DNA from 3 places in the Rhodococcus wratislaviensis genome. Region 2 is predicted to be linked to each of the others. Evidence: riboswitches for the same ligand, from Rfam matches in the RefSeq annotation. Region 2 holds a riboswitch; each other region holds the start of a gene.

Region 1 (9,449 bases), 3.3 Mb from region 2:
CGGGTCCTTCGCCCTGGTCACAGCCGTGGCCAGCAGCACGGCATCGCAGCCGAGTTCCATCGCGAGGGTCGCGTCGCTGGCCGTCCCGATGCCGGCGTCGAGGATGACGGGTACCCCCGCACCGTCCACGATCATCTCGATGTTGTGCGGGTTCGCGATACCGAGCCCGGTGCCGATCGGCGAACCCAGCGGCATCACGGCCACGCAGCCTACGTCCTCGAGCCTGCGGGCCAGAACCGGGTCGTCGGTGGTGTACGGCAGGACGATGAAACCATCGTCGACCAGTTGCTCTGCAGCGCTGACCAACTCGATGGCGTCGGGCATCAGGGTGCGTTCGTCGGCGATGACCTCGAGCTTCACCCAGTCGGTCTCGAGCGCCTCGCGGGCGAGTTGCGCCGTCAGCACCGCCTCGGCAGCACCGCGACACCCGGCGGTGTTGGGCAGCGGCGCGATGTCGAGCCGGCGCAGCAGGTCCAGCACACCGGTGCCGCCGACGGCGTCGACGCGGCGCATCGCGACCGTGGTCAGCTCGGTGCCGGACGCGACGAGCGCCTCTTCGAGCACCGTGAGGTTGGCTGCGCCGCCGGTGCCCATGATCAACCGTGAACCGAACGTGCGGCCCGCGATCGTGAGGCCCTTCTGCACGCCGGGCGTCGCGTCAGCCACCCTGCACCGCCGTGAGGATCTCGATCTCCCAGCCCCGGACCACGAGCTCGTCCCACCGGGCGCGCGGGAACACGGCGCCGTTCACGGCCACCGCGATGCCCTTGGTGGGCAGGTTCAGCACCTCCAGCAGCCCGGCGACGGTCAACGGTTCCGTGAACTCGTGGTCCTCACCGTTGACGCTGATGCCGATCGGCACCACTACTTGCTGCTCACTCATCTCTACCTCGCTACTTTCTCGAAACGTTCGGGGTCGGCGGCTTTCGCCTCGACCAGTGCCGAGCCCTCCAACAATGCCACCGTCGCGTCGGCGGTCACCGGGGTGAGCAGGATGCCGTTACGGCCGTGTCCCGTCGCCACCACGACCCGATCGGACACCCGGCCGATCAGCGGCAGGTTGTCCGGCGTCATCGGACGCAGACCCGCCGAGGTCTCCCGCAGTTCGTACTCGCCGATGGCGGGCATCAGCGCCTCGGCGTCCGCGATCAGGTCCCGCACACCGGCCACCGTGACCTGCGTGTCGTTGCCCGACTCGTACTGGGTGGCACCGACGACGATGCCGTCGGCTCGCGGAACCAGGTAGGCGGGCCTGCCGTGCACACTGCCGCGGATGGTGCGGCCCGGTGCGGGAGTCACCCCCGGACGCGAGCGCAACCGCAGAATCTCGCCCTTCACCGGGCGCACCGGAAGCCCGGGCCACAGGGCCGGGGACGCGATGCCCGCGGTGACGACGATCTGGTCCGTGTCGAGCCGGTCGAGGCTGTGCACGGCCTCCCCGATCAGCTCCACTCCGGCGTCGACGGCGCACCGCTGCAACGCCTGCAACAGCAGCCTGTTGTCCACGGCCAGTTCTTCGACGGCCAAGAGTCCCAATCGGACTCCACGCCCCAGCATCGGCTCGAGGGCGCGCACTTCGGCACGGTTCAGGATCTGCAGTTCCCGCCCCTGGGCACCCACCCATTCGGCGATGGTCCGCAGGTCCTCCGCGTCGGCGCCGTCCAGCGCGACGGTGAGCGAACTCTCCGACGTGAACAGCTCGACGCCGGCTCCGGCCTCGAGTTCCTTCCCGAATTCGGGCCACCGGTCGAGCGACGCGCTCCCCAGTTCGAGGACGCTCTCCTCGCCGGGCCAGCCCTCGGACAACGGGGCGAGCATGCCGCCCGCCACCCAGGACGCCCCCGAACCGATCGACGGGTCGTACAGCTTCACCGACCAGCCGTTGCGGGCTGCTCGCCACGCAATGGACAGGCCGATCACTCCGCCTCCGACGACGGATACCGATCTCGCCATTGAACTCCACCTCACTTCCTGCGCCGGCATGATCCGGGTCAGGTATGACGGTCGGGCTCGGCGTGAGCCCCTCTCAGCCCCACGTTCCCCGGGACTCCCGTGTTGCACTTTCACCGTAGAGGCTACCGTCATGCCGTGACCACCTCGCATCACAGCAACCTCACGGACCGTCGGCGCCGCCTCGGAACAGCACGTTTGTATCTGTGCACCGATGCTCGGCGCGAGAAGGGCGACCTGGCGCAGTTCGCCGAGGCCGCGCTGTCCGGCGGCGTCGACATCATCCAGCTCCGCGACAAGGGCTCGGCCGGAGAGAAGAAGTTCGGCACGATGGACGCCCGGGACGAACTCGCGGCGCTGTCGGTGCTCGCGGCCGCGGCCAGGCGTCACGGAGCGCTGCTCGCGGTCAACGACCGCGCCGACATGGCGCTGGCGGCCGGGGCCGACGTGCTGCACCTCGGCCAGGGCGACCTGCCCGTCCCGTACGCACGGACTGTAGTGGGTTCCGACGTCCTGATCGGCCGCTCCACCCACAGCCGCGCGCAGGCCAGCCTCGCGGCGATCGAGGACGGCGTCGACTACTTCTGCACCGGACCGGTGTGGGCCACCCCCACCAAGCCCGGGCGGACCGCGTCGGGCATCGATCTGGTGCGATCGACCGCCGACTCCGAGCCGAACCGCCCGTGGTTCGCGATCGGGGGCATCGACGAGGCCCGGGTTCCGGAGATCCTCGCCGCGGGAGCCTCCCGCATCGTCGTCGTGCGGGCCATCACCGAGGCCCGCGACCCGCAGGCCGCCGCGCGCTCGCTGTCCGCCCTGTTGCAGCAGAACGCGTAGTTACGGCTGATCCAGCCAGTTCAGCACCGTGGCGGGCGGCAGGACCACGACGGTGGTCGGCAACTGTTCGATCAGGTCGGGGTCGGTGGTGACGACCGCCGTCATCGTTCCCAGCGTGGTGCCGTGGCCGGCCGGTTCGGCGAGGCGACCGACTGCGTCCGGGGCCTCGAGCACCTCGACGCGCGGCAGCCACCCGTACGTGCCGTCCGGCAGGTGCACCGTGCGGGGCAGAGCCTTCGACAACTGCGCCAGCGCGCCGCGTTCGCCCAGCACGTCGTGCCGGTCGAGCAGCAATCGCACCTCGGTGGTGCGCAGTTGCGGCCACCCCGCTTCGAATCCCGGGTGCAGCGGGAGCCCGGCGACGTCGGTTTCCCGCACCCACCGCAGTTCGGTGCTCTCGCCGTTCGCGACGGTGGGTAGCGGGCGTTCGGCGTCGGCGATCACGGTGGTGTAACTCCAGCCGCTCGCGGCCTTCATCGTGACGACCTCGGTGCGGACACGGATCGCTGCACTCTCGATGCCGGCTTCCTCGTGCGCCTCGCGTACCGCGGCGTGGGTGGTGGTCTCGTGGCTGTCCCGGGCACCGCCGGGCAACGCCCAGGTGCCGCCCTGGTGACTCCAGGCCGCACGGTGCTGCAGAAGCACGGCCGGCGTCTCGTCCGGGAGCGGCGCACGCAGCAACAACCCGGCCGCACCGTGCTTGCCCCAATGACGACTGCCGTCCGGCCCGGTTGCCCAGCCGTCACCGTCACCACGCATCGACTACCCCTGTCCGACCTGATGGGTCTCCCTGCAGTTCCCTCACACTAACGGTTTCTTCCGGAACTGCCCGTCGGCAGTCGTGAACCGACCGCTGCTTATATGCTCCCCACAAAGTGCGGCCATGACACAGGAGGGGTGCGAGGTGGTTCTGCGGGAGGCACCGTCGATCGAACCCCGGGGCAGCCGCGCATTGTCCGCCGCCGCGGACGACGACGTCGACCCCGCGGTGGCACGCCGCAAGGAACTGCGCGCGTTCCTGGTGTCGACTCCCGCCAAGCTCACCGCCCTCGGCGCCCTCCTGGTCCTGCTCACCCTGACCGCCGGCCTCCTGGCCGCCTCGACGGTGAACAGCAGGGAGGCCACCCTCGACACTGTCCTCGCCGAGACGGAACCGCTGTCGTTCTCGGCGCAGAACCTGTACAGCGCCCTGTCGGTGGCGGATGCCGCGGCCACGACGGCGTTCATCTCCGGCGGTCTCGAACCTCCCGAACTCCGGGACACGTACACGCAGGCGATCGGCACGGCCTCCGGCGACCTCGTGTACGCGTCCGGCGGGCTCGCGGCGAGCGACGTGGACAGCCGGCGCCTGCTCGCCTCCATGTCCACCGACCTCAGCGTCTACTCCGGTCTCGTCGAGACCGCGCGCGCCAACAACCGCACCGGTCATCCCGTCGGCGCGGCCTACCTCAGCGAGGCGTCCACGCTGATGCAGACGAGCATGCTGCCGATGGCGCAGCAGTTGCACGCCCAGCAGGAAGCCGACGTCGCGGACACCCAACGGGACTACTCCCGTCCGCCCTGGCTGGCGCTGATCCTGATCCTCGTGGCCCTCGTCGCGCTGCTCGTCGCCCAGATCGTCATCGCGAGGCTCAGTCGGCGCACGTTCAACCTCGGGTTGATCGTGGCGTCGTCGTGCACGGCGATCCTCCTGGTGTGGATGCTGGTCGCCGGGTTGGTCTCCTCCCTCGACACCAAGCGGGCACTGACCGAGGGCGCCCGCCCGATGCACGAGTTGACCGCCGCCCGCATCCTGGCCCAGCAGGCGCGCACCGAGGAGACCCTCAAACTGGTCCGCCGTGACTCGAACGGTGACTACGACGCCGTCTTCGAAGACAAGTCCGGTCAGCTCGACACACTGCTGTCGAGCTACCCCCACGACGGCGACCGCGCCGTCGGCCACGACGAGGTGGCACGGGCGCAGGAGGCGTGGACGCGCTGGTCCTCGGCACACGACCGCATGAACGAGATCCTCGCCAAGGGCGACTTCGTCTCGGCGGCAATGGTCGCCATCGGACCGGGACCGTCGGATTCCGCGGCTCAGTTCACCGCCGTCGACGACGCGCTCACCGACGGAATCGGCACCGCACGCGACCGGCTGCGGTCGAATGTCGAATCCGCGGCCCGGGTGCTGACCGCGCTCGGTTCCGGTGCCCTCGTCCTGACGCTGATCGCGTTCGGCGGAATTATCATCGGGTTGTGGCCTCGATTGCGGGAGTACCAGTGAGGCGGCGCCGGATCGCGCTGGTGCTGGTGGCGGCCACGTTGCTGATCGGCGGGTGCGCCGAGTCGAGTCCGGAGCACGTCGGATCGCCGAGCGTGTCGTACACCGAGCCCCCGCTTCCCGCGGCCGCGATGCCGGCGCCCGAAACCAGCGCTGCGCCCCCGACTCCCGAGAAGGACTGCGGCGATCCCACCGCGAGCCTTCGCCCGTTCCCCGACACCGACGCCGCGCCGCCGATGCCGACCGTCGACGCCATCCGCGCACGGGGCCGTCTCGTCGTCGGCCTCGACACGGGCAGCAATCTGATGAGTTTCCGCGACCCGGCCACCGGTACCGTCCAGGGCTTCGACGTCGACATCGCCCGGGAGATCGCGCGGGACCTGTTCGGCGACCCGAACCGACTCGAGTACCGCATCCTCACGTCGGCGAATCGTGAGAAGGCACTTCAGGAATCGATGGTCGACATCGTGGCCAAGACGATGACCATCACCTGCGACCGAAAGGAACGGGTGGCGTTCTCCTCCGAATACTTCGAGGCGCAGCAACGGGTTCTCGTCGTGAAGGGCTCCCCGATCCGCAGCGCCGCCGACCTGGACGGGAAGCGGGTCTGCGTCGTCCGCGGCACCACGTCGCTGACACGGTTGCAGCAGGTGGCGCCCACCGCGGACATCCTGACGGTCCCCATGTGGTCGGATTGCCTGGTGGTCCTGCAACAGCGGCAGGTCGATGCGGTGAGCACCGACGACACGATCCTCGCCGGTCTGGCGTCCCAGGACCCGTATCTCGAGATCGTCGGAGACAGCATGGGCGCCGAGCCGTACGGCGTCGGCATCACCAAGTCGAACGAGGACCTGGTGCGGTTCGTCAACGGCACGCTCGAACGCATCCGCCGTGACGGTACCTGGACCAGGATGTACGACCAGTGGCTGTCGATGCTGGGGCCGTCCCCCGCCCCGCCGTCCGCCGTGTACCAGGACTGAGGGGACGCATGCCGCACCATCCGAAGAATCCCGAGTCCACCGACCCGGACATCGCCACCCAGGCCGCCGTACGGGAGCCGGAAGCGGACGCTACGCAGGCCGCGGTTCGGGAAGAACCGGACGAGGGTCCGGCCACCCAGGCGGCGCCGACGTCCCGGCCGTCCGGCGCGTCCGGCACCGGCCGCTCGACGCGCTCACCGCGCACCCGGTCCGGGCAGCGCCTGCGTCTCGGCGGCGGTCTCGTCGAGGTTCCCGTCGTGAAGACACTCGACCCGGCGTCCGCCGTGATGACCGACCCGAAAGTCCCCGAGAGCAAGCGCTTCTGCTGGAAATGTAACAAGCCGGTGGGCCGCACCAGCGCCACCTCCGAGGGCTCCGAATTCGGTCTGTGCCCCAAGTGCGGAGCCACCTACGACTTCCGGCCGCTGCTCGGCCCGAACGAGCTGATCGGCGGCCAGTACGAGGTGCAGGGCTGCATCGCGCACGGCGGCCTCGGCTGGATCTATCTGGCCATCGATCGCAATGTCAGCGACCGGTGGGTGGTCCTCAAGGGTCTGTTGCACTTCGGCGACGCCGAGGCTCAGGCCGTGGCGGTCGCCGAACGCCAGTTCCTCGCCGAGGTGGCCCACCCGAGCATCGTCAAGATCTTCAACTTCGTGGAGCATCCCCGGTCGGACGGGACCCCGATGGGCTACATCGTCATGGAGTACGTGGGCGGTCACTCGCTGCGGGACGTCCTGTCGACGCACGCGAAGCCCGAGCGCATGCCGGTCGAGCAGGCCATCGCCTACGTGCTCGAAATCCTTCCCGCACTGGCGTATCTGCACTCCACCGGCCTGGTGTACAACGACCTCAAACCCGACAACGTGATGGTCACCGAGGACGCCCTCAAATTGATCGACCTCGGGGCCGTCGCCGGCATCGAGGACTACGGCTACCTGTACGGCACGCCCGGGTTTCAGGCGCCGGAGATCGTCAAGACCGGCCCGACCGTGGCGTCCGACATCTACACGGTGGGGCGCACACTCGCCGTCCTGACGCTCGACATGCCGTCCGACAAGGGGCGGTACCTCGACGGGATCCCGTCCCCCGAGCAGGCGCCGCTCCTCGCGGAATACGAGTTCTTCCACCGACTCCTGTTGCGCGCCACCGACCCCGATCCGAGCAGGCGTTTCGCGTCGGCCGAGGAGATGGCGGGTCAGCTCACGGCGGTACTGCGGGAGGTGCTGGCGCAGCAGACCGGCGAGGAGCATCCCGGACTGTCGACCGTGTTCAGCAAGCAGAGAACGACGTTCGGCACGGATGAGGCCGTCGAGCAGACCGATGTGTACGTCGACGGCGTCGACCGGGACGAGAACCTCGATCCGCAGTCCGTGGCGCAGGCGTTGGCGGTGCCCCTGATCGACCCGACCGATCCCAACGCCCCGCTCCTGGCCGCCGCGGTGCACAGCGAACCGCAGCAGACACTGGATTCCATTCGGCACGCGCGCGAGAACGGTATCGAACGGGTCGTCGGCGACCTCGACGTGTCGTTCTCCCGGGAACTCACACTCGCCGAGATCAAGGCGCACCTCGATCTCGGTGACGCCGCCACCGCCACCGGACTCCTCCGCGACGTGGAGGGAGACATGGGCGGGAACTGGCGCGTCGACTGGTACGCCGGACTCGCGACGCTCATCGACGGCGAGTACGAGACGGCGTTCTCCCGCTTCGAATCCGTGCTGAAGGCGATGCCCGGGGAGACGGCTCCCAAGCTTGCGCTCGCCGCCACCGCCGAACTGATTCTGCAGCACTGGGAAAGTTCCGATCCCCACCAGTGGCGGGCGTTCGCCGAGAAGTACTACCGAACGGTGTGGCGGACCGACCACAGCATGGTGAGTGCGGCATTCGGGCTGGCGCGGCAACTCACCGAACGCGGCGACCTGCCCGGTGCCATCGCCGCCCTCGACCAGGTTCCCGCGACGTCCCGGCACTTCACCATGGCCCGGATGACGAGTGTGCTGATGCTGTTGTCCTGCAAACCGATCGAGGGGATCGACGAAGCAGCCCTCCGGGAGGCTGCACTCCGCGTCGCCGCGCTCGCACCCGAGGAGAGCCGGGCACTGCAGATGCGTACGCTCGTACTGGGCACCGCACTGGACTGGATGCGTGCCGGTCACACGTCGGCGACGGAACTCGAGCAGATCCTCGGTGTGCCGTTCACCGAACGGGGCCTCCGCAAGGGCGCCGAGGCCGGCCTGCGGGCCCTGGCCCGCAACGCCCCCGAGCGCACTCACCGGTACACGCTGGTGGATCTCGCCAACGCCATCCGGCCCAAGAGCCTGCTGTAACGCTCAGGCCCCGATCAGGTCCGCCGCCGCACGGGCGATCGCGAACTCCTCGTTGGTGGGCACGACCAGCACCTGCACGTCGGAGTCGTCCGCCGAGATACGGCGTGCGTCCCGGGAATCCGCGCCGTTGCGGTCGTCGTCGACGACGATGCCGAGGCGCCCCAGCCCGGCCAGGCTGTCGCGGCGGACGTCGACATTGTTCTCGCCGACTCCCCCGGTGAACGTGATGACGTCGACGCCGCCCAGTTCCACCAGGTAGGCGCCGATGTACTTGCGGAGTCGGTGCACGTACACGTCGTACGCCAACGCCGCGGCCTCGTCACCCTCGCCGACGAGCGTCAGGAGCGCCCGGAAGTCGTTGACACCCGACAGGCCCTTGAGTCCGGAGTGCCGGTTCAGGAGGTCGTCGATCTGATCGACACCCATCCCGCTGCGGTGCAGGTGCAGGATGACACCGGGATCGACGTCCCCGGACCGCGTGCCCATGACAAGACCCTCGAGCGGGGTCAGCCCCATGCTCGTGTCTACGGCCAGTCCCCCGCGGATCGCGGACGCCGAGGCACCGTTCCCCAGATGCAGCACGATCTGGTTCAGCTCGGACAGGTCCCTGCCGAGGAAGTCGGCCGCCTGCGCCGACACGTACTGGTGCGACGTGCCGTGGAAGCCGTACCGCCGGATGGAGTGCTCCCTCGCGACCTGCCGGTCGATCGCATACGTCGACGCCTCCGCGGGCAGGGTGTGGAAGAACGCGGTGTCGAACACTGCGACGTGCAGGATGTCCGGCAGTTCCTCCCGCGCCACCTCGATCCCGATCACGTTCGCCGGATTGTGCAGCGGCGCAAGGGCCGAAAGGTCCGAGATGGACTGCACCACCGCGTCGTCGATGATCGTGGGTTCGAAGAACACGTCGCCGCCGTGGACGATGCGATGACCGACCGCGACGATCCCCGCCTCCCTCAGCGGTCGGCCCACCTCGGCGACGATGTCCGACACCATCTTCAGCCCGGCCCGGTGGTCGGCGATGTGCACGTGGCGCTCCGCCAATCCGGTGCGGTGGTGATAGACGATGCGCCCCTCGGGTTCCCCGAT
Region 2 (9,449 bases):
GGGGAGCCCTGCCACGTGTGGACGGCGCTCAGCGGCGCGTCGAAAAACGACGCGAACTCGAACGCGTGGGCCACCGCGTCGCGGCTGAGGTCGCTTCCGTCGACCCCGACCACCACCGGGCGCTGGTCCGGTGTGGTGACCTCACCCCGCAGAACGATCACCGGGCAGGGTGCGCGGTTGGCCACGTGCAGCGCGGTCGAGCCGAGCAGCACAGAACGGATCGCTCCCGTTCCCGTGGATCCGAGCACGATCAACCGGGCCCAGTCGGCGGCCTCGAGCAGTGCGGTGCCCGCCGGACCGGGACTGATGGTCGTCTCGATGTCGAGACCCGGGAATTTCGGTCCCAGCAGCCTCTTCGCCGTCCCGATGATGGCCTCGCCGTCCTCGCGCAGCTGACTGAGGAACTGCGATTCCAGCATGATCGCGGCGGGACTGTACAACGGGCCGTCCTGCGGCAGCGCGTGCACGAGCGACAGCGTGGCACCCCACTTCGACGCGACTGCGGCGCCCCACAGGGCGGCGGCGGTGGAGGCGTCGGATCCGTCCAGGCCGACGACGACGGAATGACTGGCGGGTGTGCTCACGTCTGGCTCCCTTCGCTCACGCTGTTGGGTACTCCCCGACTGTGCCCTACTTCCAGACTTTTCGGGCCACCTTCTTCGCGCTCTTCCACTCCGGTTTCACTTCGACTGCCAGTGCGTCACCGCGATCGAGCTCACGCTGCAGCAGCATTCCGAGGCCCAGGCTCGACTCGGCGGAGTGCTGATCCTCCGCGACCATCGCGAGGATGTGGTCCCGTGCGACGACCGCGTCCTGGTACTCGCCGAGTACGTCCTGAAATCCCTTGAACCTCGTCTGCGCGCGGTCGGAGGCCTTCGGCGCCAGCGACCGCGTCGACTCGATTGCGTAGCGCATTCGTTTGGCGCGCTTGCGCGCTCGGTGCGTCAGCTCGTCGCGCTCGGCCCGGGTGGTCGCGGCCGCCGCCTTCCGCACGCGCCGGTGGACGGACTTCGACAACGCGCGCAGGGACTTCGCGACGGACTTCTTCGACGGGCTCGAGCCCCCGGACGCCTCGACGGCGGCGAGGAACGTGTCGAGCCCGGCGAGCAGGTCGAGGTAGCGCTGGGAGTTCAGGGCGGCAAGTGCCGCGGGCCGGGCCGTCGCGGCACGCCCCGAGAAGTATTCGTCGAGGCGCGCCCGCACGACCTCGCGGTCGGGTACTTCCTCGGCGCCGCCCAGCCGATCGACGAGCCGGCTCCACTGCACCTCGGTGTCCCGCGCCGAGCTGAGGGCCTGACCGACCCAGCGGAGTTCGACGATCAACTCGTCGACGGTTTCCTGATCGCGCAGGCTGGGCCCGTACACCTGGAGGACACTCCGAATGCGCCGGGCCGAGACCCGGAGGTCGTGGACGGACTCCTCGAGGTCGCGCCGCACGCCGAGGTCGGCCGCCACGAGAGAATCCTTCTGCGCCGCCAGATACTCCAGCAGCAGCGTCCGCGGAGCGGAGCCCTTCTTTCTGCGCGCGGGGCGCGGGGTGCCGGTCACCGCGTCGCCGAGCGCCCGCCGCAGCTTCGACGGCGCGTCCGACCGGGTGATTCCAGCATCAGTCAGCCGGGAGTCGATGGCGTCGAACAGGTTTCGGTCGCCGGCCGCGAGTTCGACCTCGATCTCGCGCCACACCCGCTCCTCGGATCCGGTCCCCGTCTCGGGGACGGCAGCGATCACGACGTCCGAGACGACCTCGGCGAGCGTCGTTCCCGCCGCGTCCACGAGCCGCTGCCGCTCGCGGTCGGTGCTGATGAGCGCGACCGGGTTCAGTGCGGCGCCGCGGGTGACGGCCGTGAGCAGTTCCGTGAATTCCCGGGGCACCTCCGTCTCGGGGTGCTCGGCGTCCGGTGCCAGCTGCAGCTCGGTCCGCTCATCCGCGCCTGCCGGGATCTTCAGGTGCCAGCCGGCATCGTCGCCGCCTTCCCGGCGGCGGAGGGTGATTCCGGCGCGGAGTAGCAGGAGTTCGCCGGTGTCGTAATACAGGGCGGACAGCTGGACGGTGTCGCGTCGCGGTTCACCATCGACACCCGGAAGTCCCGAGAGTGCCGGGAGTTGCTGATCGGATGACGCTTCGTACTTGCGTTCCACTTCGGAGACGGACGTCGCGGTACTCATGTCACCATCTTTCCGCCTGCCCGGGTGGAGGGAAAGAATGCGAGGTCAGCTCGGCCAGTCGAGGCTCCGGACACTCGCGAAGCGTCGCGTGACGCCGGAATAGGGGTCGACGAACTCGACGGACCGGGCCAGCAGCCGAAGCGGCGTCGAATAGTCGTCGGCGGCAACGTCGTAGAAGTCGGGATAGAAGTTGTCGCCGTGGATCGGGATGCCGAGCGAACTCATGTGCAACCGCAACTGGTGCGTCTTGCCGGTGTGCGGCAGCAGTCGGTACCGGGCCGCGTCGCCGTGGACCTCGAGGAGTTCGATGCGGCTCTCGCTGTTGGCGGGACCGTCCACCTCGTAGGCCTTCAGGACGCCCCGCTCCTTGACGATTCGACTGCGGACGGTGACGGGGAGCGGAAGGTCGGGGTCGTGACGGGCGACCGCCTCGTACTCCTTGACCACCCGGCGCTGATCGAACAGCGACTGGTAGTCGCGCCGGACCTCCCGACGCACCGTGAAGATCAGCACCCCGGCGGTCAACCGGTCGAGCCGGTGCGCGGGTGTCAGTTCCGGGAGGTCGAGGTCTCGGCGCAACCGGACCAGCGCCGACTCGGCGATGTACGCGCCGCGCGGGGTGCTGGCCAGGAAGTGGGGTTTGTCCACGACGAGGAGGTCCTCGTCGCGGTGGAGGATCTCGATCTCGAACGGCACCCGCTTCTCGACCGGCGGATCCCGGTACAGGTACACGAATCTGCGGGGTGCGAACGGGGTGGCCTCGGTGATCGGCTGCCCGCGCTCGTCGACGACTTCCGAAGTGGCCACCTTCTCGCGAAGGCGGGTCTCGTCGTGCGGAAAACGTGCGACGAGGTACTCGAGCACGGTGGGCCACGAGCCGTCGTCCGGCATCCTCAGCCGCGTCGGGTTGAGGCCGTCACGGACGGGAAGTGGGGCGTCGGGCACCCCGTCACGGTAGTCGACAGGCTGCGGAAATCCGCCGTTGACCGCGAGGGGACTCATGGTTACTATCCGGTAAGTTTGTGACGCGGACCACCCTGACTGGTCGCTGAGGCGCGTCATCGGAGGATTTCACGGGGGTTCGTAGTGATCGTGCGTCGATGGGCGTTTCGACCGGGTGCGGTGGCAGTCGCTCTGGCGGTGGGGGTGGGGCTCGCGGTGGTGCCCACGGTGACGGCGTCGGCGGATCCGACGGGCGGGGCGGCCGGGGCGGCGTGGAACGCCGCGGTCGACGCGCCGCCCGAGTACCCGGTGATCGCGATCGACTGGGACGTCCCGATCACCATGAGTGACGGAACGGTGCTGAAGGCCAACGTCTATCGCCCCGCGGACGCCTCCGGCACACCGATCGACACCAAGATGCCGTCGGTCCTCAATGTCACGCCGTACACGAAGCTGGTCGGCAATCTCGTCGATTCCGTGTTCGCGGCGCCCGGGCTCGAGGACACCGTCGTCGACCTGGTGAACTCCTTCGACCTCGCCGGAACCCCGTTCGACGGCGTCGGTGAAGCGGCGAAGGTGCTCACCGGCGGCGGAATGCGCGTGTTCGGCATCAACCGCGACCTCGTCCGGAACGGATACACCCAGGTGGTGGTCGATGCGCGGGGCACCGGCTTCTCGCAGGGTGAATGGCAGGCGCTCGGTCCGCTCGAGCAGCAGGACTCCGTCGAGATCATCGACTGGATGAGCAAGCAGGGATGGTCGGACGGCAAGGTCGGCATGGCGGGGGTGTCCTACTCGGGGATCAATTCGTTGCAGGCCGCGGGGCATCAGCCGCCGGCGCTGAAGGCGATCTTCCCGACCGAACCGGGCAACGATCTGCTCCGCGACATCGTCGGAACGGGCGGCGGTCTCGGCGTGGGCTTCATGCCGCTGTGGCTGTCGCTGGTCAACGGTCTCAAGTTCGTTCCCGACGTCCAGGCTCTCGCGCAGGGCCGCTTCGATCAGCAGTGGCTGCAGGATCGGTTGCGGGATCCGCTGACGCTGTTCCCCGCACTCATCGAGGCCATGACCGCGCCGGACATCAACGGTCTCGACCCCGGCACGCTGCGGGTGGCGCAGGACGGCGAGTTCTACGAGGAGCGGAAGGCGCAGGCCGCGAACATTCAGGTGCCGACGATGCTCTACGGCGCGTGGCACGACATCTTCGCGAACAGCGAGCCGCGCGTCTACAACGACATCCCGCTGCCTGCCGGTGAGAAGCAGCTGATCATGAGCGACGCCTACCACATCTCGTTCGGCGGCGGCTTCGGTGAGCAGGGTGCGCCACCGCGACTCGACGTCCTCGAACGCGCCTGGTTCGACAAGTGGCTGAAGGGCATCGACAACGGCATCGACGAGTACGGCCCGGTCACGCTGTATCAGCAGGGCAACGGCTGGACCACCACCGATCAGTTCCCGCGGGCCGGTGTCGACTACCAGCGGATGTACCTGTCGGGCGCCCCCAGCGGCACCGCCGGGCACGCCGCCCACGACGGCAGCCTGGTGTCGGCGAAACCCGGCGACGCGGCACAGCTCACCGTCGCACCCGGACTTCGCGGGCTCTGTTCCCGCGACGGTGCACAGGGCACCGCAGGCGCTGCCGTCGTCTTCGGGTCGGTGTGCAGCAAGGACTCCCGGTTCAACGAGGCCGAGGGCCTGACGTTCACCAGTGCGCCCGTCGCTCAGCCGACCGAGCTGTCGGGCCCGGTCAATCTGCACCTCGAAACCGTGCTGGACGCCCCGGACGGATTCTGGGCGGTGACGCTGAACGACGTCGCACCGGACGGAACGTCGACTCCGCTCACCAACGGCGCTCTCACCGCTTCCATGCGGGCCGTGGACGATTCGAAGAGCACCAGGTCGGCGAACGGTGACTACACCGAACCGCACCACTATCTGACGGTGGAGGCCCGTCAGCCGCTGGTTCCGGGTGAAGTGACGCCGGTGGACATCAACTTCGTTCCCACCGACGCGGTCCTCGAACCGGGGCACCGGCTGCGCGTCGACGTGTACGCCGGCAGCGTCCCCCGGTATCTGCCGCTCGGACCGATACTGGCCGACAGTCAACTGAAGCCGCAGCACGTCGCGTTGTCCCCGGATCGGCCGAGTTTTCTGAATCTTCCGCTGGTCGGAGCGCAGGCGTGGTGACGGGTTCACGACACGTCCCGAGATCCGTAGGGTTGACGTCATGACCAAGTGGACAGCTTCGGACATCGTCGATCAGAGCGGCCGCACGTTCGTCGTGACGGGCGCCAACAGCGGTCTGGGGGAGGTGGCCGCGCGGGCTCTGGGCAAGGCGGGGGCGCACGTCGTACTGGCTTGCCGCAATACCCACAAGGGAGAGGTCGTCGCACGGTCGATCGGTGACAACGCCGAGGTGCGCCGCCTCGATCTGTCCGACCTCGCCTCGGTGCGCGAGTTCGCGGCCGGCGTCGATTCCGTCGACGTGCTCGTGAACAACGCCGGCGTGATGGCGGTTCCGCAGCGCAAGACCGCCGATGGATTCGAAATGCAGATCGGCACAAATCATCTCGGGCACTTCGCGTTGACCGGCCTGCTGCTCGACAAGATCACCGATCGGGTCGCCACGATGTCGAGTGCCGCACATCAGGCGGGAACGATTCACCTCGACGACCTCAATTGGGAACGCCGCAAGTACAACCGGTGGAGCGCGTACGGGCAGTCGAAACTCGCGAATCTGCTGTTCACATACGAATTGCAGCGCAGGCTGTCCGCGGCGGGGTCACCCGTCAAAGCCGTGGCCGCGCACCCCGGTTACGCGTCGACCAATCTGCAGGCCCACACCGAGTCGGTGCAGGACAAGCTGATGGCCGTCGGCAACCGGATCTTCGCGCAGTCGGCGGACATGGGGGCGCTGCCGATGCTGTACGCGGCCACCGCTCCCGACGTGATCGGCGGCAGCTACATCGGGCCGGACGGCCTGTTCGAGCAGCGTGGCCACCCGAAAGTGGTGGGCTCCAACAAGAAGTCGCGGGACGAGCACACCGCGCGGGCGCTGTGGTCCCTGTCGGAGGACCTGACGGGCGTCGAGTTCAAGTTCGGGTGACCCGACGCCCGTCAGGATTTCTCAGTCTTCGGTGACCTCGAGGGTGACGTCGATGTTGCCGCGGGTGGCGTTGGAGTAGGGGCACACCTGGTGTGCCTTCTCGGTCAGTTCGAGCGCCTCGGCGCGGGGCAGGTGGGGGAGGGAGACCTCGAGGGTGACGGCGAGACCGAATCCGCCGCCGTCCGTCGGGCCGATGCCGACGCGGGCGCCGACGGCCGAGTCGGCGACGTTCGCCTTTGCCTGACGGCCGACCAGCTGGAGTGCGGAGTGGAAGCATGCCGCGTATCCGGCGGCGAACAGCTGCTCGGGGTTGGTGCCGTCGCCGGACCCACCCATCTCCGTGGGGATCGCGAGGTTCAGGTCGAGCCGGCCGTCGGATGTGCGGGCGTGGCCGTTGCGTCCTTCTCCGGTGGCGAGGGCTTCGGCTGTGTAGACGATCTTCATGGTTACTTCTCTCCTGTAGGGGTGTTGACGCTGTGGAGCGATTCGGTGAGCCGCGACAGGGTGTTTCGGAGGGCGACGAGTTCGTCGATGTCCATTCCCGTCGACTGGGCGAGTTCCGCGGGGATGGCCTCCGCGGCGGCGCGGAGGCCCGCACCCTTCTCGGTGAGGTGGATCCCGACGCGGCGCTCGTCGGCGGACGAGCGCCTGCGTTCGACCAGGCCCAGGGTTTCGAGCCGCTTGAGCAGTGGCGACAGCGTGCCGGTGTCGAGGTCGAGGGCGTCGCAGATCTCACGTACTCCGCGACCGTCCTGTTCCCAGAGAACCAGCAGCACGAGGTACTGCGGGTAGGTCACTCCCAGCGAGTCGAGCATCGACCGGTATCTCGCCGTCATCGCCCGGGAAGCCGAGTACAGCGCGAAGCACACCTGGCGGTCGAGGGCGAGGTTGTCGGTCACCACCGAATAGTTGCACACAACTAGGTTGTGCACAACCAAGAATCAAAAACGGTGATTGCGCTTACACTGTTGGCCAGTGACACGGGGTGCTGCCCGGCGACGAGCCGGACGGCTGAGAACACACCCGTCGAACCTGAACTGGGTAATGCCGGCGAAGGGATGTCGCGGAGACGGCCGTATGCGCTCATCCGATATCTCGTCGCCGACCGAACGGAAGGTGACAGCATGCAGCTCGACAAGCAGATCGTCCTGGTGACCGGCGGTGGACGGGGCCTCGGCGCCGCCATCGTGCGGTCGTTCGCGGCGCAGGACGCGCGGGTGATCGTGAACTACCGGAGCAGCCGGGAGGCGGCCGAGGAACTCGCGGCCTCCCTGGGCGCGGACCGTGCGGTCGCGCTCCGGGGCGACGTCACCGATGCCGGACAGGTGGCGGCGCTGTTCTCCGCGGCGGAGGAGCACTTCGGCTCCCCGGTGACCACGGTGATCAACAACGCGCTCGCCGACTTCTCCTTCAACGGCGACGCCCGCGACAAGGCGGACGTCATCACGTGGGATGCCTTCGACGCGCAGCTGCGTGGCAGCGTGAAGGCGACACTGCACACGACGCAGGCCGCGCTGCCGGGCATGCGTTCGCTCGGGTTCGGCCGGATCGTGAACATCGGCACCAACCTGTTCCAGAACCCGGTCGTCCCGTACCACGACTACACGGCAGCCAAGGCGGCGGCGCTGTCGCTGACCCGCACGCTCGCCTCCGACCTCGGTCCCGACGGCATCACCGTCAACATGGTCTCGGGCGGGCTGCTCCGCACCACCGACGCGAGCGCTGCCACTCCCGACGAGGTGTTCGACCTCATCGCGGCGAGCACCCCGCTGCAGCGGGTCACCACCCCCGACGAGTTCGCCGACGCGGTGCTGTTCTTCGCGTCCCCGTGGTCGCGTGCGGTGACCGGCCAGAACCTCGTCGTCGACGGCGGACTGGTCAAGGACTGACATGAGCGACGCCCGGCAACTGCACTTCAACGCGTTCCTCTACAGCTGCGGGCACCACGGCGCCGCGTGGCGGCACCCGTCGTCCCAGGTCGAGCGACTCTGCGACATCACCTACTACGAGGAGTTGGCGCAGACCGCGGAGCGGGGCTGCCTCGATGCGGTGTTCTTCGCGGACGGGCATTCGGTGCGCGACCCCGCGTCCGGAGGCATGTGGTTCCTCGAACCGCTCACCGCGCTGTCCGCGATGGCGCGGGCGACGGAGCGGGTCGGACTGGTGACGACGGTGTCCACCACGTTCTACACACCGTTCCACGCCGCCCGGATGCTGGCGTCGCTCGACCACATCAGCGGCGGCCGCGTCGGCTGGAACGTGGTGACGTCCATGTTCGACGCGGAGGCGCGCAATCACGGACTCGAGGAGATGCCTCCCCACGACGAGCGCTATTCGCGCGCCGCGGAATTCGTCGATGTGGCACTCGCTCTGTGGGATTCGTGGGAGCCCGATGCGCTCGTGCTCGACCGGGAGGGCATCTTCGCGGACCCGGCCAAGGTGAAGCCGGTCGAGCATCGGGGAAAGCACTTCCTCGTGGACGGTCCGCTGAACGTGCCGCACTCACCGCAGGGTCGTCCCGTGCTGTTCCAGGCGGGCGCGTCCGATCAGGGCCGCGACCTGGCCGCCCGGTGCGCCGAGGGCATCTACGCCGTCGCCTACGACCTCTCGGCCGCACAGAGCTACTACACCGACGTGAAGCGGCGCATCCGCACGGCCGGCCGCGACGCCGACGCGGTGGTCGTGATGCCCGGTCTCGTGACCTATGTCGGCTCGACCAGCGGGGAGGCCCGGCGGAAGAAGGCGGAACTCGACGCGCTCCTGCCCGTCGAACAGTCGCTGGCGCAGTTGTCGATGTTCGTCCAGCAGGACTGCAGTGCCTGGGACTTGGACGCACCCGTTCCCGCGCTGCCGCCGCTGTCGGAGTTCACCGGGCCGCAGGGCCGGTACGACACGATCCTCCGCATCATCGAGAAGGACCGTCCCACCGTGCGGTCGCTGCTGGGCACGCTGGCGGCAGGCGGCGGACACTGCACCATGATCGGAACCCCGGAATCGATCGCCGACGAGATCGAGGTGTGGTTCCGCAGCGGCGGGGCCGACGGCTTCAACCTGATGCCGCCGCTCTACCCGAATGGCCTCGCCGACTTCGTCGACGAGGTGATCCCCGTCCTGCAGAAGCGGGGGCTGTTCCGCGCGGAGTATGAGACAGAGACTCTGCGCGACCATCTCCGGGGTCGCCCGTAGTTGCCACCACAAAGAACACAACCTTCTCTAAGTACGCAACAGTGACTGT
Region 3 (9,449 bases), 3.3 Mb from region 2:
CGGCGGTCTCCTCCGAGTCCGAGCCTCCCAGGGAGGCGAACCCGAGACCCGCGAACAGAATCGCGAGGGCGATCAGCACCATCGCGAGGGCACGTAACGGCGGGCCGGACGATTCGGGTTTCGGAATACTCACGATGTCGACCTTAGCCACCGGGTGCTACGTGACGTCGAACCCGAGGCGACGAGCGGCGCGGGCCTTCTGCCTGCTTGCGCGCAGCCGTCGCAGCCGCTTCACGAGCATCGGGTCGGCGGCGAGCGCCTCCGGCCGGTCCACCAGCGCGTTGAGAACCTGGTAGTACCTGGTGGCGGACATGTCGAACAGCTCTTTGATCGCTTCTTCCTTCGCGCCGGCGTACTTCCACCATTGGCGTTCGAAGGACAGGATGTCGTGCTCCCGACGCGAGAGGCCGTCGTCGCCGACGTCCTTGACCCCCGCCGAGTTGTCGCCGTCGATGCGCTCGGACTGGTTCCGACTACGCGCTGTTGCGCCGTCCATCTCACTCCTCGACTACTAGCTCTCGCTCGACCTCAGCGAAACCACGTTCCCCCGGCTCCTCGATCGCGTGGCCGACCGAGCAACGAATTACACCGCTGTTCTTCAGCGACTATTCAACCATGACGAACGCCGCGGGCAGTGCGAACGGCTCGGGCGCGCCGCACTATCCTTGACGACCATGGCCATCCTCCCCATCCGGATCGTGGGCGACCCGGTATTGCACGAACCGACCGAGGCAGTGTCCCAGTCACCTGCGGAACTCGCTGAGATCATCGCCGACATGTACGACACGATGGACGCCGCCAACGGCGTCGGGCTCGCCGCCAACCAGGTCGGCCTGCCGCTGCGGTTGTTCGTCTACGACTGCCCCGACATCGACGGAGACGGCACGGCGCTCCGCCGCCGGGGTTGCGTCGTCAACCCGGTCCTCGAAACATCGGAACGACCCGAGACCATGCCGGACCCGGACGACGACGTCGAGGGTTGCCTGTCGGTTCCGGGCGAGCAGTTCCCCACCGGACGGGCCGAATGGGCGAAGGTCACCGGCACCGATGCCGACGGCAACGCCGTCGAGATCGAGGGACGCGGCTTCTTCGCCCGCATGCTGCAGCACGAGGTCGGTCACCTCGACGGCTTCCTCTACGTCGACATGCTGGTCGGCCGCAACGCGCGCGCCGCCAAGAAGACCATCAAGCGCGCCGGCTGGGGAGTTCCCGGTCTCAGCTGGGTGCCGGGAACGGTCGAAGACCCGTTCGGGCATGACGACTGACATTCCGCTGGGAAGCCGGGTGGTGCTGCGATATCAGCTGCCACCCGGTCACAGCCATCCGATGACCGATGTCATCGGGGTGCTGGAGAGCGTCGAACCGGTGGTGGTCGTCCGCGCCGCGGACGGCTCCGTCGTCGAGGTGGATCCGGAGCGGGTGATCGCGCTGAAGGCCGTCCCCGCACGGCCGGTGCGCGCAAGCGAGATCCGATCCCTCGAACTGGCCTCGGCCGACGGCTGGCCGGGTGTCGAGCACACGTGGATCGACGGGTGGCTCGCCCGCTACGGTCACGGCTTCACCGGACGCGCCAACTCGGCGGCCCCGCTCGGCGACCGTGGGTCGGTCGGCAGTCTGGACGATCTCTCCCCCGGCGGCACGCTCGATCGCCTGCGCGAGTGGTACGCCGAGCGCGACCGCCCGCTGCGGTTGCTGATCCCCGACCGGCTGGGCGAGGTACCGCTCGGCTGGAACGTCAGCGACGAAGTGGTCGTGATGGCGGCCGACATCGACAACCTGGCCCTGCCCGAGGGCCCACGAACCACCACCGTCACCGATCACCCCGACCCGGACTGGCTCGCCCTCTACCGCTACCGCGGGTCCGCGCTCCCCGACTTCGCGGTCGACGTGCTGGACTCGGTCCGCGGCGGCACCCTCGGGTTCGGCCGGATCGGCGCCGCCGACTCGACGCTCCTCGCCGTCGCCCGCGGATCCGTCACGTCCGCCCCCGACGACCGCCGGTGGGTCGGGCTCACCGCGGTCGAGGTCGCGGAGGCTCACCGCCGCCACGGGATCGGCAGCCTCATCTGCGGCGACATGATCAACTGGGGACGCGAACAGGGCGCGACCCACGCGTGCCTGCAGGTCGCCGTCGAGAACGAGGGTGCGCAGGCGATGTACCGCAACCTCGGCTTCGTGGCGCACCACCGGTACCGCTACGCCACCGAACCTGTCGGCTGACAACCTGTCGGCGACGGCCGCTAGGGTGGCTGCCGTGCGCATCGCAACCTGGAACGTGAACTCTGTTCGTGCCCGTACCGACCGGATCCTGGACTGGCTCCAGCGGTCCGACGTCGACGTGCTGGCGATGCAGGAAACCAAGTGCAAGGACGAGCAGTTCCCGTACGAGCGTTTCCGCGAACTGGGCTACGAGATCGCGCACGTGGGCCTCAGCCAGTGGAACGGGGTCGCGATCGCGTCCCGCGTCGGTCTCGACGACGTACAGATCGGGTTCGAGGATCAGCCCGGTTTCCACAAGGACCCGGAGGTCGCGCCCGCGCAGGAAGCCCGCGCCATCGGCGCCACGTGCAACGGCGTCCGCATCTGGAGCCTGTACGTCCCCAACGGCCGTGAGCTGACCGATCCGCACTACACGTACAAGCTCGACTGGCTGGCGAAGTTGCACACCGACGCGGTCGGGTGGCTGGAGCAGAACCCGGACGCGCAGATCGCGCTGGTCGGCGATTGGAACGTGGCCCCCACCGACGAGGACGTCTGGGATCCGGCGCTGTTCGAGGGCAAGACCCACACGTCCGCCCCCGAGCGTGAGGCCTTCCAGGCCTTCGTCGAATCGGGGTTCGCCGACGTCGTCCGGCCGCACACCCCGGGGCCGGGTGTCTACACCTACTGGGATTACACCCAGTTGCGGTTCCCGAAGAAGCAGGGAATGCGCATCGACTTCGTCCTGGGATCGCCTGCCCTCGCCGGCCGCGTCGACAAGGCCGAGATCGACCGCAACGAACGCAAGGGCAAGGGCGCCAGCGATCATGCACCGGTCATCGTCGACCTCGGCGACTGAGAACGCAGCACACCGAGCGCCACGACCGCGCACCCGAACCCGATGAGCACTCCGTGCCCGATGCGCAGTGGGGCGTCGACGTAGAACTGCGGGATGAACAGCGCGAACCCCACTGCCATCGGGATCCCCGCCCACCCGGCGAGCAGTCGGGATCGGGCGATCGCGACGGCGGCCGCGCCAGCGCCGACCGCGACGAGTAACAGTCCTGCGGCGAACAGCGTCGCCTGGGCCGCGCCCATCCGCACGCTCTCGGCGAGGGTCGTGACGGCCCCCTCGTCCAGGCTGCTGCCGCCCAGGGCGTACAGCGCGAACGTTTCGGCACCGTAGTAGGGCAGCGTCAGCCCGATCCCGATCCACGACGCCGCCAAGGAGACCACCGCCGCTCGTTCGCCACCCGTCCCTTCAGCAGGCCGCTGAGCGCGACGAGCGCAAGACCGAACGCGATGAATCCACCGACGGCGGCGAGGTGGGCGACGAGCCACCACGGTGAGGCGAACTCGGCCCGTCCGTCGGGGGCCCCGCCCGCCGCGTAGGGACGCACCACGGGGTAGACGACGAACAAGGCGCCGGCCACGGCGAACAGCACTGCGGCGCAGGTCCCTGCGACCCCGGTACGACTCTCGATCCGATCCGACACGGTCATGACGACTCCTTCGAGCGTGAGCACTGCTCTCTATACAGAGCAGTATTCACAGCGGAGCCGCAGATGGCAAGAGCAGTGCTCTCGAAAGCGGGGCTACCCGGCAATCAGCACGTCGAGATGCTGCGGATTCAGCGCCAGGTAACGCTGGACATACGTGCAGATGGGACGGACCTTCCATCCTCGCCGACGTGCCGAGTCCAACGCCTCGCCCACGAGGAACGCGGCCAGTCCGCGCCCACCGAACTCTTCCTTGACGACCGTGTGCATGAATGCGACCACCTCGCCGGGCTTGGCGGTGAATCCGGGGATGTCGTCCTCGTCCCGATAGCCGAGGATGCCGACCAACTCGTCCCCCAGCCACAGATCGAATCGTTCGTGGGCAGGGTTGTCGAGCACGCGAGCATCAGCGGCCGCGATGTTCCCCGGCGACTCGGAACTGTTCGAAATGTGATCCATGCCACTCATGGAATCAGTAAGGCGGCATCCTCGCGAGCGGAATCGCCGCCCCCGCAACCGTTTCGTTGCCGACGAGTGCTCGATTCGTGCCCCGACCGCCGTCAGCCCTCCACCGGGACGACGAGGTCGCGGTACTCGGGGTGCGCCGAGACGAAGCGCTGCACGTACGTGCACACGGGCCGCACCTTCCAGCCGTACCCGCGGGCGAGGTCGAGGGAGCGACCCACCATGAGGGCGGCGAGTCCGCGGTGACCGAAGTCCTCCACGATCACCGTGTGCATGAACGAGACCACGGGTGCCTGCCGCCCCCGGCTCTTCGGGCCCGGCGGCCGGGCGGCCACCACTCCCACGCCGGCACCGGCGCCGGGCGGCGTGTCCGCGAGGTCGAAATACCCGAGGATGCCGACCAGGTCACCACTCAGTCGTAGCTCGAATCGGTTCTGATCGGCGTTGTCGATCACGTCCACAACCTGGGCGTCCGTCAGCATGGCTATCTCCTGGGGGTATGTGTCGTAATCGAAATGTGATGTTCATCACCCTTTATACCGATGCCGGGAACCGCTGTCCAAGTTTCACCCGAATGTTTACTCAGAGAGATCTCGGTTACAGTTTGCGGGACAACTACACATCCACGGGGGCTCGCACCAGCGGGCTGAGAGGACGGCTAGGGCCGTCGACCGTCGAACCTGTCCGGGTAATGCCGGCGTAGGGAGCATCATCGATGAGCACAAACGTATCTACAGCCACGTCCGTCACCACGGGACCGATCGAGGGCAGCACCAAGCAGTACCTGCTGTCGGGCGACGACGTCCGGGTGCCGGTCCGGCGCGTCCACCTCACCAACGGTGAGCACCTCGACGTGTACGACACGTCGGGTCCGTACACCGATGCGGACGCCACCATCGACCTGGAAGCGGGACTGCCGCATCTGCGCGCGCCGTGGATCGCCGACCGCGAAGGCACCCAACTCGACGCCGCCCGCGCCGGCGCCGTCACCCCCGAGATGCAGTATTGCGCTGCACGCGAGGGCGTTTCATCCGAAACCGTGCGCACCGAGGTCGCGGCGGGACGCGCCGTGATCCCCGCCAACCGCTGCCATCCCGAACTCGAGCCGATGATCATCGGCAAGGCTTTCGGGGTGAAGATCAACGCGAACATCGGCAACAGCGCGGTCACGTCGTCGATCGCGGAAGAGGTCGAGAAGATGGTGTGGGCGACGCGGTGGGGCGCGGACACCATCATGGACCTGTCCACCGGCAAGAACATCCACGAGACACGGGAATGGATTCTGCGTAATTCGCCTGTGCCCGTGGGAACGGTGCCGATCTATCAGGCGCTCGAGAAGGTCGGCGGCGACCCGACCGCGCTCACGTGGGAGATCTACCGCGACACCGTGATCGAACAGTGCGAGCAGGGCGTCGACTACATGACGGTCCACGCCGGTGTGCTGCTCCGCTACATTCCACTGACCGCGCGCCGCGTCACCGGCATCGTCTCCCGTGGTGGGTCGATCATGGCGGCCTGGTGCCTGGCCCACCACCGGGAGTCGTTCCTGTACACCCACTTCGACGAGCTGTGCGAGATCCTCCACCGCTACGACGTCACGTTCTCGCTCGGTGACGGTCTGCGCCCCGGCTCCATCGCGGACGCCAACGACGAGGCCCAGTTCGCGGAATTGCGCACCCTCGGCGAGCTCACGGGGATCGCGAAATCGCATGGGGTGCAGGTGATGATCGAAGGCCCTGGGCACGTGCCGATGCACAAGATCGTCGAGAACGTGCGCCTCGAGGAGGAGTTGTGCGAGGAGGCGCCGTTCTACACCCTCGGGCCGCTCGCCACCGACATCGCGCCGGCGTACGACCACATCACGTCCGCGATCGGCGCGGCGATGATCGCGCAGGCGGGCACCGCGATGCTCTGCTACGTGACCCCCAAGGAACACCTCGGACTGCCGAATCGGGACGACGTCAAGACCGGGGTCATCACGTACAAGATCGCGGCGCACGCCGCGGACCTCGCGAAGCAGCATCCTCGGGCGCAGGAGCGCGACGACGCGCTGTCGAAGGCCCGGTTCGAATTCCGCTGGCACGACCAGTTCGCGCTGTCCCTCGACCCGGATACCGCGCGGGAGTTCCACGACGAGACGCTGCCGGCCGAACCGGCGAAGACGGCCCACTTCTGCTCGATGTGCGGCCCGAAGTTCTGTTCGATGCGGATCTCCGCCGACGTGCGTGAGTACGCGCAGCAACACGGACTCGATTCGGTCGAAGCCATCGAGGCGGGAATGGCCGAGAAGTCGAGCGAGTTCGTCGACGCAGGTGGTCGCGTGTATCTGCCCGTCGAATCCGTCACCTCAGAGAATCGGTAAGGTCCCCTTCGTGAAGCTGCTGCCCCTGACCCCCGACGGCCAGACCCCCGTCCGAGTCCTCACCATCGCCGGCACCGATTCCGGCGGCGGCGCCGGGATCCAGGCCGACTCGCGGACGATGGCGCTGTGCGGCGTCCACGCATGCGTCGCGGTCGCCGCGGTGACGGTGCAGAACTCGGTGGGCGTCAGCGGTTTCCACGAGATTCCGCCGGAGACGGTGGCCGCGCAGGTGCGGTGCGTCGTCGACGACATCGGGGTCGGGGCAGCGAAGACGGGCATGCTGGCGTCGACGGCCATCATCGAGGCCGTCGCCGCCGTGTGCACCGAGGTCGGGATCGGCCGCGACCAACCGGTCCCGCTGGTCGTCGACCCGGTGTGCGCGTCGATGCACGGAGATCCGCTCCTGCACGCCGAGGCGCTGGACGCCGTGCGGAACACGCTGATCCCGATCGCCACGGTGGTCACCCCGAACCTCGACGAGATCCGATTGATCACCGGCATCGAGGTGGTGGACGACGCGACCGCGCGCCGGGCCGCCGAGGCGCTGCACGCGCTCGGGGCCCAGTGGTCGATCGTGAAGGGCGGGCATCTCCGGACGTCGGCGTCGAGCACCGATCTGCTGTTCGACGGCGACACGTTCCGCGAGTTCAGCAGTCCCCGCATCGACACCGGCAACGACCACGGCGGCGGCGACACCCTCGCGGCCGCCATCGCGAGCGCTCTCGCCCACGGGTGGTCCGTGCCCGATGCGGTGGCGTTCGGCAAGGAATGGGTCACCAAGTGCCTGGAGGCGTCGTACGACCTGGGCGCCGGTCACGGCCCCGTCTCCCCCCTGTGGCGGCTCCGTCACTCGTGAGTACTTCTTAACGTCCGGCGGTTGAGAAGTACTCACGGGCGGCGGAGCCGCAACCGCCAGATACCGAGGTCGGAGGGCACGCCGTTGGGCGCGGGGGCGAAGAAGGCGCGTCGCCACGGTTTGACGCCGACACCCAGTTCGTCGAGGGTGCCCGGCTGCAAACTCTCCAGCGTGGCGGACGACGCCATCACGTTGCCGTCGCCGCCCAGTTCCATCATGCGTGCCGCGATCGTCACGTCCACGCCGAGCCAGTCGCTGCCGATCTGCCGGGGAACACCGGTGTGGATGCCGACGCGCATGCGGGGGCGGTAGCCGTCCACCTCCACGTCCGCGAGCGCTTCCTGTGCGGCGAAGACGGCGTCGATCGCGCGGTCCGGGCTGGGGAAGACGGCCATCACACCGTCCCCCAGGCGTTTCACCACATGTCCGCCCCGGTCGACGATGGGGGTCTCGACAGCACGGGCGACGTCGCGCAGCAGGGCGAGGGTGGCGCTGTCGCCGGCGGGCAGCGACCAGCTGGAGAACGCGACCAGGTCGGTGAAGACGATGGTCACCTCCTGCGTTCCCCGACCGCGTCCGGTGCGCTCGAGCAGTGCCTGCCAAACCTGCAGCGCGCCGAGGCTCATCTCCCGGGACGCACCCGGCTGGTGGTCGAGGAAGCGATCCGCGACGCGGGCGATGGCCCGTGCGCTTCCGGGTCCCGCCGTCGACAGTGGGTCGCCGAACGCGGGATCCCCAGGCAGGGCGCGACGGACCCTCCGCAGCCCCTCGATCAGCTGCGGCTGACGGTTCACCGATCCCACCCAGCCCAGAACCTTGTCGCCTCGTCTCGGTGTCTGCGCAGCGTCGAGTTCGGCACTGTTCTCTTCGGCCGGGTCGTCGCTCACGAGAGTAAGGGTAACCCAGCGTCACATGCACAAACCCGTGACGAATCGGACATCACTCCGCCGCCCGCGCCTTCTCCCGGTCCGCCCCGGTGGGGACGCCGTTCGGTCCGGCGAGGGACTCCGCGTACACCCCGACGGCGTATGCGACCGCGGCGGCATTCTCGGCGAGCGCAGCCCGGTTCACGTTCTCGAGGGTGTCGGTCGCACTGTGGTAGTTCTCGTCGTACACCACACCCGGGGTGCCGCCCCACTTCTGCGCCTGCTCCGGCGTCTTCGTTTCGTCGGCGCCGCTGAACACGCCGCCCGACGGGATGCCGTGCTCGATGAACGGACCGTAGTCGGATCGGCCGTCGAAGTCCGTGCCGTCCGCGGCGACGCCCTTGCTCTGCAGGAACTCGGTGAACGTGCGTTCGATGCCCGCGGAGCCTTCGGGTCCGGGCCCCTCGCCGACGTTGTCGGAGTTGTCGCCGTCGTACGCCAGGTAGCCGGCGTTCACGGAACCGAGCATGTCGAAGTTGAGGTACAGCGCGATGTCGTTCCGCTGGTCCTCGCTGAGGCTGTTCACGTAGGCCTCCGAGCCGAGCAGACCCAGTTCCTCGGCGCCCCAGAACGCGAAGCGCACCGCGTTGTCGACGTCGGGGGAACCGCCGAGTTGTACGGCCGTTTCGAGGGTCGCGGCGACGCCGGTGCCGTTGTCGTTGATGCCGGGACCGTCCGGGACGCTGTCCAGGTGGGCGCCGACCATCACGACGTCCTCGGCCGAGCCGGTCTTCGTCTGGGCGATGACGTTGCGAGCGGTGCTCGACTCGGTGGTGGTGTCGAGTGTGAGGGTGACGTCACCCCCGGCCTGCTCGAGTGCGGCCCCGTCCGCCTTGCTCACCCCGCCGGTGGGCACCTTGCCCACGTCCGGGTCGCCGAGGGTTCCGCCGCTCATCGGTCCGTCCTCGTTGTTGACGACGATCACGCCTGCCGCGCCGCGCTCGGAGGCCAACTGTTGCTTGGCCGCGAACGGGCACACCCCGCGGTTCACGAGGACGATCGCCCCGGTCACGTCGAGGCCGTCGTAATCGGTGACCTCGCATCCCGGACTCTCGTCCTTGGGTGCGGGCACCAGGCGGGCGGTGATCCCCTCCGGACCGGTGGACGGTGAGTACGACAGTGCACGCACCTCGAAGTCACGG

Evidence for each region. Region 2 has a riboswitch for thiamine pyrophosphate ahead of WKC72_RS36055 (3-oxoacyl-ACP reductase). Riboswitches for the same ligand answer to the same signal wherever they lie in the genome.
Region 1: it holds a riboswitch for thiamine pyrophosphate, as region 2 does, so the genes downstream of both, thiO (glycine oxidase ThiO) here and WKC72_RS36055 (3-oxoacyl-ACP reductase) in region 2, are expected to answer to the same signal.
Region 3: it holds a riboswitch for thiamine pyrophosphate, as region 2 does, so the genes downstream of both, thiC (phosphomethylpyrimidine synthase ThiC) here and WKC72_RS36055 (3-oxoacyl-ACP reductase) in region 2, are expected to answer to the same signal.

What each region holds. Positions count from the first base shown of each region.
Region 1 covers NZ_CP150488.1:2,662,243-2,671,691, reverse strand. Annotated here, with positions in the region: gene WKC72_RS12010 (thiazole synthase) at 1-666, opposite strand, end outside; gene thiS (sulfur carrier protein ThiS) at 659-883, opposite strand; gene thiO (glycine oxidase ThiO) at 886-1,953, opposite strand; TPP riboswitch at 1,950-2,064, opposite strand; gene thiE (thiamine phosphate synthase) at 2,089-2,787, shown strand; gene WKC72_RS11990 (NUDIX domain-containing protein) at 2,788-3,546, opposite strand; gene WKC72_RS11985 (hypothetical protein) at 3,671-5,053, shown strand; gene WKC72_RS11980 (glutamate ABC transporter substrate-binding protein) at 5,050-6,030, shown strand; gene WKC72_RS11975 (tetratricopeptide repeat protein) at 6,039-8,360, shown strand; gene WKC72_RS11970 (acetate kinase) at 8,364-9,449, opposite strand, start outside.
Region 2 covers NZ_CP150488.1:7,889,704-7,899,152, reverse strand. Annotated here, with positions in the region: gene WKC72_RS36090 (universal stress protein) at 1-584, opposite strand, end outside; gene WKC72_RS36085 (CHAD domain-containing protein) at 631-2,166, opposite strand; gene WKC72_RS36080 (pseudouridine synthase) at 2,212-3,168, opposite strand; gene WKC72_RS36075 (CocE/NonD family hydrolase) at 3,253-5,295, shown strand; gene WKC72_RS36070 (oxidoreductase) at 5,336-6,214, shown strand; gene WKC72_RS36065 (organic hydroperoxide resistance protein) at 6,236-6,658, opposite strand; gene WKC72_RS36060 (MarR family winged helix-turn-helix transcriptional regulator) at 6,661-7,113, opposite strand; TPP riboswitch at 7,186-7,290, shown strand; gene WKC72_RS36055 (3-oxoacyl-ACP reductase) at 7,339-8,103, shown strand; gene WKC72_RS36050 (LLM class flavin-dependent oxidoreductase) at 8,105-9,400, shown strand.
Region 3 covers NZ_CP150488.1:2,674,114-2,683,562, reverse strand. Annotated here, with positions in the region: gene WKC72_RS12085 (LytR C-terminal domain-containing protein) at 1-133, opposite strand, end outside; gene WKC72_RS12080 (DUF3263 domain-containing protein) at 158-496, opposite strand; gene WKC72_RS12075 (peptide deformylase) at 675-1,265, shown strand; gene WKC72_RS12070 (N-acetyltransferase) at 1,255-2,220, shown strand; gene WKC72_RS12065 (exodeoxyribonuclease III) at 2,255-3,058, shown strand; gene WKC72_RS12060 (hypothetical protein) at 3,025-3,435, opposite strand; gene WKC72_RS12055 (hypothetical protein) at 3,396-3,701, opposite strand; gene WKC72_RS12050 (GNAT family N-acetyltransferase) at 3,795-4,157, opposite strand; gene WKC72_RS12045 (GNAT family N-acetyltransferase) at 4,259-4,645, opposite strand; TPP riboswitch at 4,779-4,886, shown strand; gene thiC (phosphomethylpyrimidine synthase ThiC) at 4,879-6,525, shown strand; gene thiD (bifunctional hydroxymethylpyrimidine kinase/phosphomethylpyrimidine kinase) at 6,536-7,381, shown strand; gene WKC72_RS12030 (adenylate/guanylate cyclase domain-containing protein) at 7,414-8,268, opposite strand; gene WKC72_RS12025 (M20/M25/M40 family metallo-hydrolase) at 8,321-9,449, opposite strand, start outside.